DNA from 2 places in the Bradyrhizobium sp. GW821-FHT13H06 genome. Region 1 is predicted to be linked to the other one. Evidence: riboswitches for the same ligand, from Rfam matches in the RefSeq annotation. Region 1 holds a riboswitch; the other holds the start of a gene.
The links. Region 1 has a riboswitch for cobalamin ahead of AC1RQP_RS19735 (TonB-dependent receptor). Riboswitches for the same ligand answer to the same signal wherever they lie in the genome.

Region 1 (3,405 bases):
CGGTCCTCGAACGAGAGCGCCTCGTTGTCGATGCGCGCGGTCTGCTGCTGGGTCGTGAGCAGGCCGTAGTAGCCACGGTTGGGATCGACCAGCGAAACGGAATCGCCTGGAAAGTTTGCCGCGCCCGGCCTGACGAAATCGAGATAGCTTGACGACAAGGTCGTGACCAGCCGGTTGTCGAATCCTGCGATATTCGCGTCCCAGATCAAATCGGTGATGTTGCCGACCTGGCGCTGGCTGTGCGCGACATAGAAGCGCTCGCGATCGACGAGGTTCGTGGTGGAGTTGAACGCCTCGATCTCGTTGTTGAACCAGCTCCGCTCTGCGCCATAGCCATAGGCCTGGCTCTTCAGCGTCAGGTCAGGCGCCAATTTCAGCTCGAAGCCGCCGCGCAGCCACACTTCCTGGGCGACGTTGCGATTATCGAGAACGTTGTAGTTGGTGTTGAAGGTGCGGTCGTCGATGGAGACGGCACCGAGATTCGTCCCGTTGTAGTTCGAGACGTAATTGCCGGAGACGATCCCCGTCGTTGCATGCGAGCCGCTGAACGCGACCGGCACCAGCGGCGCGCCCCAATAGGCCTTGGAGCGGTCCTCGCGGTACTCGAGCGCGCCCCAGATCTTGAGACTATCGGAGATGCGGTAGTCGAGCTGGCCGGACGTGCCGAACGTCTTGATGTTGGTGTCGTCGGCAAAACCGTTGAGGGCGGAGCGGCTGATGTCGAAGCGATAGTCGAGGCCCTGCACATTGGTGCTGCCGCCCGAGCCGTAATGCGCGCGGAATGAGTTGAGCGAGTCCCAGGAGAACTCGGCTTCGTTGCGGATCGGTCCGGTGTGGGGCTGCTTGGTGACGAAGTTGATGGCGCCGCCGGCGGCACCCTCACCTGACATCAGCGAGGCCGGGCCTTTGAGAAACTCCACGGCCTGCAGATTGGCGGTGTCGGTGATCCGCGAGGTCATGTTCTGCGGGCCGATCTTGATGCCGTTGTAGAGCGTATTGATCTGGCTGTTGGTGAAGCCACGCATGGAGAACGCCGCGGGCTCGGCCGGGTTGTCGCCGGAGGTGACGCCGACGGCACCCTGCGCCACCTCCGAGACCGTTCGATAGCCCTGCTCGCGCATGGTCGCGGCCGAGATTACCTCGACCGTCGCGGGCGTTTCGCGCACCGTCAGGCCGAGCCGCGAGGCGCTTTCGGCCACCACATTGCTGTTGAGCGGCGTCTGCGCTGTCGCAGCCGGCGCGCTCGGCTTGGGCGGAGCCGATGCGGTCGCTGGCCGGCGCGCGGCTGCACGGCGCGCGCGCTGCGCTTCACGGCCGGCCGGCTTGGCTTGCCTGCCGGTTTCGGCAGGCGAGACCTCGACCGGCGGCAGGGGTTCGCGGACCTGCTGCGCCAGGGCGGCAGGGATATCAGCGATGACAAACGACGTGAGCGTAGCGGAGGCGAGCAGGAAGCGGCTCGGCCGTAAGACACAGATGGAAGACACGATACGAAACCTCGGTATGACGTCAGTGGCACGTCACAGCGAACGAGGTCTCATCTGTTGGCCTTTCGGGCCGTCCGATGAAGCCGAATGTCTGTACTCCCCGACCGACATCTTCGCGTGTGACCACGGCTGACGGCAGGTCTCCTGGCTCGCGGGTCGTGACCGCTTCGTCGCCTTCCCGGGACCGAGGACCCAGTGGCTTCTGACGAAGGATTCACCGCTTACAGTTGCGGGGGCAGCCGCGGCATTGGGGACAAGTTTCCCCGCACCGCATTCCCTTTTCATTCCCTCTCGGGGAAACCGTCGCGATCATCTAGGATTACCATCATGACAGAGTCAATGCGCCAGTTGCGGCGTTGTGGCCACAGCGACCAACTTCCCTGGAGATGAGCATGGAAGGCGAGACCTTCCTCTGGCTGGTACGGCATGCGACCGTCGAGGGCGTGGCGGGGACGATCCATGCTACTGATGCGCGGGCGGATCTCGGCGATCACGCAGCGTTGGCGGCTCTGCGGCGGCATTTGCCGCCGGATGCCACCAGCTATGCCAGCCCGTCGCGGCGCACCGTCGAGACCGCGCGCGCACTGGGGTTCGAACCGGAACTGGTCAGCGAATTCCGCGAGCAGGATTTCGGCGACTGGACCGGCCGTCGGCATGACAAACTCGCCGCGACCGGTGGCGAGACTTACGCGCAGTTCTGGCACGATCCGGCGCACGGACGGCCGCCGAACGGCGAAAGCTTTGCGGATCAGATCGCCCGCGTCCGGCTGGGACTGTCGCGGATCGGGGCCGGATCGGCAACGCTCGTCGTGCATTCCGGCACCATCCGCGCCGCGCTCTGCATTGCACTGGACCTGACGCCGCAAGCCGCCTTGCGCTTCGTGATCGATCCGCTGTCGCTGACCCGGATCGACCGGCTCGCGGCGGGCTGGCGTGTCGTCTCCGTCAACCAGCGCGTGGCTTGAGCCGCATCAGGCCTGGCGATCCGGCACGTTGGCCTGCGCGAAGGTCGTCATACCGTTGTGAAGCGCGCAGGCCGCGCGGAACAGCGGCAGCGCGATGGCCGCCCCCGATCCCTCCCCGAGCCTGAGATCGAGGCTGATCAGCGGCTGCACGTTCAGCGCGCGCAGCACCAGCCGATGCCCCTGCTCCGCCGATTGATGCGAGGCGAGCTGGAACGGCTGGCAGGACGGATTGAGACGCGCCGCCGCCAGCGCCGCGACGGACACGATGAAGCCGTCGATCAACACCGGAATGCGGGCTTGCGCGGCCGCAATGATCGCGCCTGAGATCGCCGCGATCTCGAGGCCGCCGACGGCGCACAGGATCTTCTCGACCGACGCTCCGGCGACGCCGTGGCGGGCGATCGCCGCATCGATCACCCGTGCCTTGTGCGCGCGGCCGGCCGCATCGACGCCGGTGCCGCTGCCCGCGATCTCCCCGGCGCTCACACCAAGCAGGCTCGCCGCGATCGCCGCGGATGTCGTGGTGTTGCCGATGCCCATCTCGCCGAGGATCAGGAGATCTGGCCGACCGGCCTCGGCGCGCACCACCGCACGCCGGCCGGCCTCGAAGGCAAAGGCGAGGTCCACGGGCGTGAGCGCAGCCTCTAGGCTGAAATCGCGCGTGCCACTGCGCGGCTTGTCGGTGACGACGCCCGCCATCTGCTCCCGGGCCAGCGTGCCGGCGTCGACCACCTCCAGGCTCGAACCCAGCTCGCGCGCCAGCACCGAGATCGCCGCGCCGCCGGAGGCAAAATTCGCCATCATCGCAATCGTCACGGCTTGCGGATAGGCCGACACGCCCTGCGCGACGATGCCGTGATCGCCGGCGAAGATGATGATCGGCACCCGCAAGGCGCGCGGCTCTTCGGTCGCCTGCAAGCCCGCAAGCTCGATCGCGAGCTGCTCGAGCCGGCCGA
Region 2 (3,405 bases), on a different contig from region 1:
GAACAGGATCGGATTGAAATGGATCTCGTTGGCGAGGTCCATCAGATAGAGGCTGCTCTGCATCTGCAGTCCGCCTCCTCTGATGCGCAGCCCGCCCTCGATGTCCTGCGAGGTCTGGGTCTTGAGCTGGAACGTTTGCGGGAGCGGATTGAAGAACGGGTCGAATGAAGGGCCCGACGACACCCGCTCGTCGACATCAGGCGTGCGAAAGGCGCGCGCAACCCGGCCGAACAGCGCGACGGTGTCATTGAGGCGATGCTCCGCACCGAGGTGCAGCGCATATTGCGTCTCGTCGCTCCTGAGCGGGAGCGCGCCGACGTCGGCGTTGAACGGAGCCGCCGGGTCGAAATTGTCACGTGCCGAGAGATTGGTGTTCTGCACCCGGGCGCCGTAGGAGATATCGGTCGCTGGCGCGACGCCGAGCGTGTGCTGGACATAGCCCGCAACCGTCCGCTGCCTGAGATCGTAATTGTGCCAGGGAGCGAGACCCTGGCCGGCGCCGCGGTTCTGCTGAAAGCTCGCATCGTAGTAGTCGACGCCGGTCAGCAGCTGCGACGGCATTCCGAGCAGAAGGCTCTTCACGCTGAGCCGCGGCGTGATCGACCATGTCGCAAGGTCAGCATCGACATAGGTCGACGTGAAGAAAGCCGGGACCGGCGCCGGGCTCGAGAAGAACGCACTCTGCTGCTTCTTGTCGCGCACGCCGCCGTCGACGATGAGATCGACGCCGTTGACAAGGGTTTTCGTGAAGCCCGCGGTCGCGCCAAAACCCTGCTGATTGGCGTAGTTGAAGGGCGTGCTGGTCCCTCGCCGGCTGGTCGCGAGCTCGTCGACGCCGATGGAGGGATCGACGGTGCGGCCGCCCGGCAGTCGCAGCTCCTGATTGTCAGCGGTGACGGTCAGGAAGGCGGTCAGGCCCGGCGTCGTGTAGTTCAGATTGCCGACGCCATTCTCCTGGGAATAGCGATTGTTGTCGCGATAGCCGTCGGTCCTGACGGCATTGCCGTAGAACGAGGTCGACCACGGACCGGAATTGATCGCGGCCGAGACGTTGCCGAGCCTGGTATTGAACGAGCCGAAACCGGCCTCGATGCGCGCGGTCACGGGCGGGCCGCCGACGCCGTTCTTGGTAACGATGTTGATGACGCCGCCGACCGCATTGTCGCCATACAGCACCGCACCGGAATTGCCGCGCGTGATCTCGATGCGCTCGATGGCATTGAGCGGGATGGTGGAGAGGTCCACCTGCGCCATATCGATGTCGTTCAGCCGCCGTCCGTTGACCAGCACCAGCGTGTTGGCCGTGGCGAAGGCACCGAAGCCGCGGAGGTCGACACTGGTCTTGGCACCGATCTGGCCGCCATAGAACGTCGTGATCTGGGCGCCCGGCACTTGCGTCGCGATGATCTCGGCCAGCGTCTGCGACGGCGCATGAGCGATGTCCGCGGCCGTAATGACGGTCGTAGCCGCGCCGACGATACCGCCATTGCCGGCGGCAGCCTCGTTGCCCGAGCCGGACGAGCCGGTCCCACTCCGCGCCCCGTCCGGCGCCGCTCGGCGCCGCCCCGTCTCGCCATCGCCGATCGCCCTGGCACGCGTACGGTTCTGATCGTCGGATCTGGTCACTTCGACCGGCGGCAGCTGCTCGGCGACGGACTGCTGGGCGTGGGCGATGGAGAGATCGAGCGAATACAGCGAAACGGCCGCAACGATGCCGGCGCGGCGGCGCCTGGCGGCAGTGACAATACGGGACACAATTATAACCTCGGCATGACGTCAGTGGCACGTCACAGCGAACGAGGCCTTACGGCGGAGCGATCGATGGCTCCGGCAAAGCTAATGTCTGTACTCCCCGACCGACATCTTCGCGTGTGACCACGGCTGACGGCAGGTCTCCTGGCTCGCGGGTCGTTACCTCTGCGTCGCCTTCCCAGGACCGAGATTCCCAGTGGCATAGGACGAGAGATTCACCGCTTACAGTTGCGGGGGCAGCCATGGCATTGAGAAGATCCCGCCCTTGGGACATCTCGCACCACGTTCCCTTTTGATCTCCATGAGGAGAACCGTCAGCGGCCAATCTACGGGGCGTCCAGGCCGGGAGTCAATCGACCGCTGGCATCTTGGGCGCAGACGCGATCGGCCGGCTCCACAACGAATCGAGCAATGCCCTGCGCCGCCTACGTTCGCCCCCGCGGGCGCTGGGCCTGAGCCCAGGCGACAGCGACATCCCGCGGCGGAGCGTCGAGGCGCTTGATCGGCGTCAGTTCGCCGGACGCCGAGACGATCGCGGTCTCTTCGCGCCGGCAGCGCGTGCAGACGAAACGGACCTCATGCGGGGATGCCGACCAGCTTGAACGTTTCACGTTGGCGGCCATCGGCCAGGCATCGCAATGCGAGCACGATACCAGGAACCGGCCGGGATCGAGCATACCCATTCCATTGGACTCCGCGTCCTGCCCACTGCTTCCAATGACTATCCTATGTGAATCGTTCCGGTGCCTCGGCACCGTCGACGCCACGTTCGCTGGAAGCCTGCGCGCTGCTCGCCGTTCCCGCGAGACCTCCGGCGTTGTCGATTTCAAGGCTTGCGAATTTCATCCGATGTCCCCCTGCTCCGACCAACCCTATCAGGTCGAGACGGCGAGGACGATGGGGAGCCGCGCCTCGCAAGGCAGAAGGTAATCCGTTCAGCGAGCCCCCTTGAGGGTGCAGGATGTCGTGCAGGTGACCGTGGTGCCGCGATCGCACGATCTGCAGGCGTTGACGCACTGGTTCATGTCGCGTGGATTGTAGCTGCTGTAGTTTCGTATCGGACAGCTCGGCGTCGTCGAGCCGGTGATGTCCCGCTCCTGGTCGCAGGCCGCCGTCATGAGCGCAAATATGATCACGGCAACGAGGCGCATGGGACTTGCCCTGTCAGGCACAGCACGATGACACTCGCGAGGTGCGCTGCATTGCAACGAACCCCGGCCTTCCCACCACGAGCCACCGCCGATCGGCGATGCCCGCGTGCTGCGAGAATGCGCGCTAAATGTTAAGAACGGATTTCAGCCGGCCTCAGGCCGCAGCCGTGGTCGCGATCGCCTGCCGAATATCCACCGCCAGCTGGCGATACTGTTCCCCGAGCCTCAGATAGAACTCGCGCTTGGTGCTGTCGGTGGCGAGCTTGGCGATCAGTTCGCATTCGGCGGTGAGCGTCTCGAACCGTTCCAACCTGTCCTGAAGTTCTGTCATCGGCGTGTCCCCGTCAAACGCCACAAGGACAGCTAACCTAAATCCGGGAAATAGGTCACGGCGAACATCGTTATGGGGTAGCATCAATTATTCCGCGGCAGCCTATTTCTGCTCGAGTCGCCAGGCGCCGTCCCAAGCGGCATCCGGCGGATTGGCCGCGAACTGCGCGAT

Region 2: another riboswitch for cobalamin. It lies ahead of AC1RQP_RS01255 (TonB-dependent receptor); the one in region 1 lies ahead of AC1RQP_RS19735 (TonB-dependent receptor).

The regions. Positions count from the first base shown of each region.
Region 1 is NZ_JBXAPN010000004.1:512,288-515,692, forward strand. Features, by position in the region: gene AC1RQP_RS19735 (TonB-dependent receptor) at 1-1,484, opposite strand, end outside; cobalamin riboswitch at 1,602-1,804, opposite strand; gene AC1RQP_RS19740 (histidine phosphatase family protein) at 1,877-2,449, shown strand; gene cobT (nicotinate-nucleotide--dimethylbenzimidazole phosphoribosyltransferase) at 2,456-3,405, opposite strand, start outside.
Region 2 is NZ_JBXAPN010000001.1:254,115-257,519, reverse strand. Features, by position in the region: gene AC1RQP_RS01255 (TonB-dependent receptor) at 1-1,755, opposite strand, end outside; cobalamin riboswitch at 1,870-2,083, opposite strand; gene AC1RQP_RS01250 (hypothetical protein) at 2,178-2,435, opposite strand; gene AC1RQP_RS01245 (hypothetical protein) at 2,688-2,903, opposite strand; gene AC1RQP_RS01240 (hypothetical protein) at 3,058-3,234, opposite strand; gene AC1RQP_RS01235 (adenylate/guanylate cyclase domain-containing protein) at 3,337-3,405, opposite strand, start outside.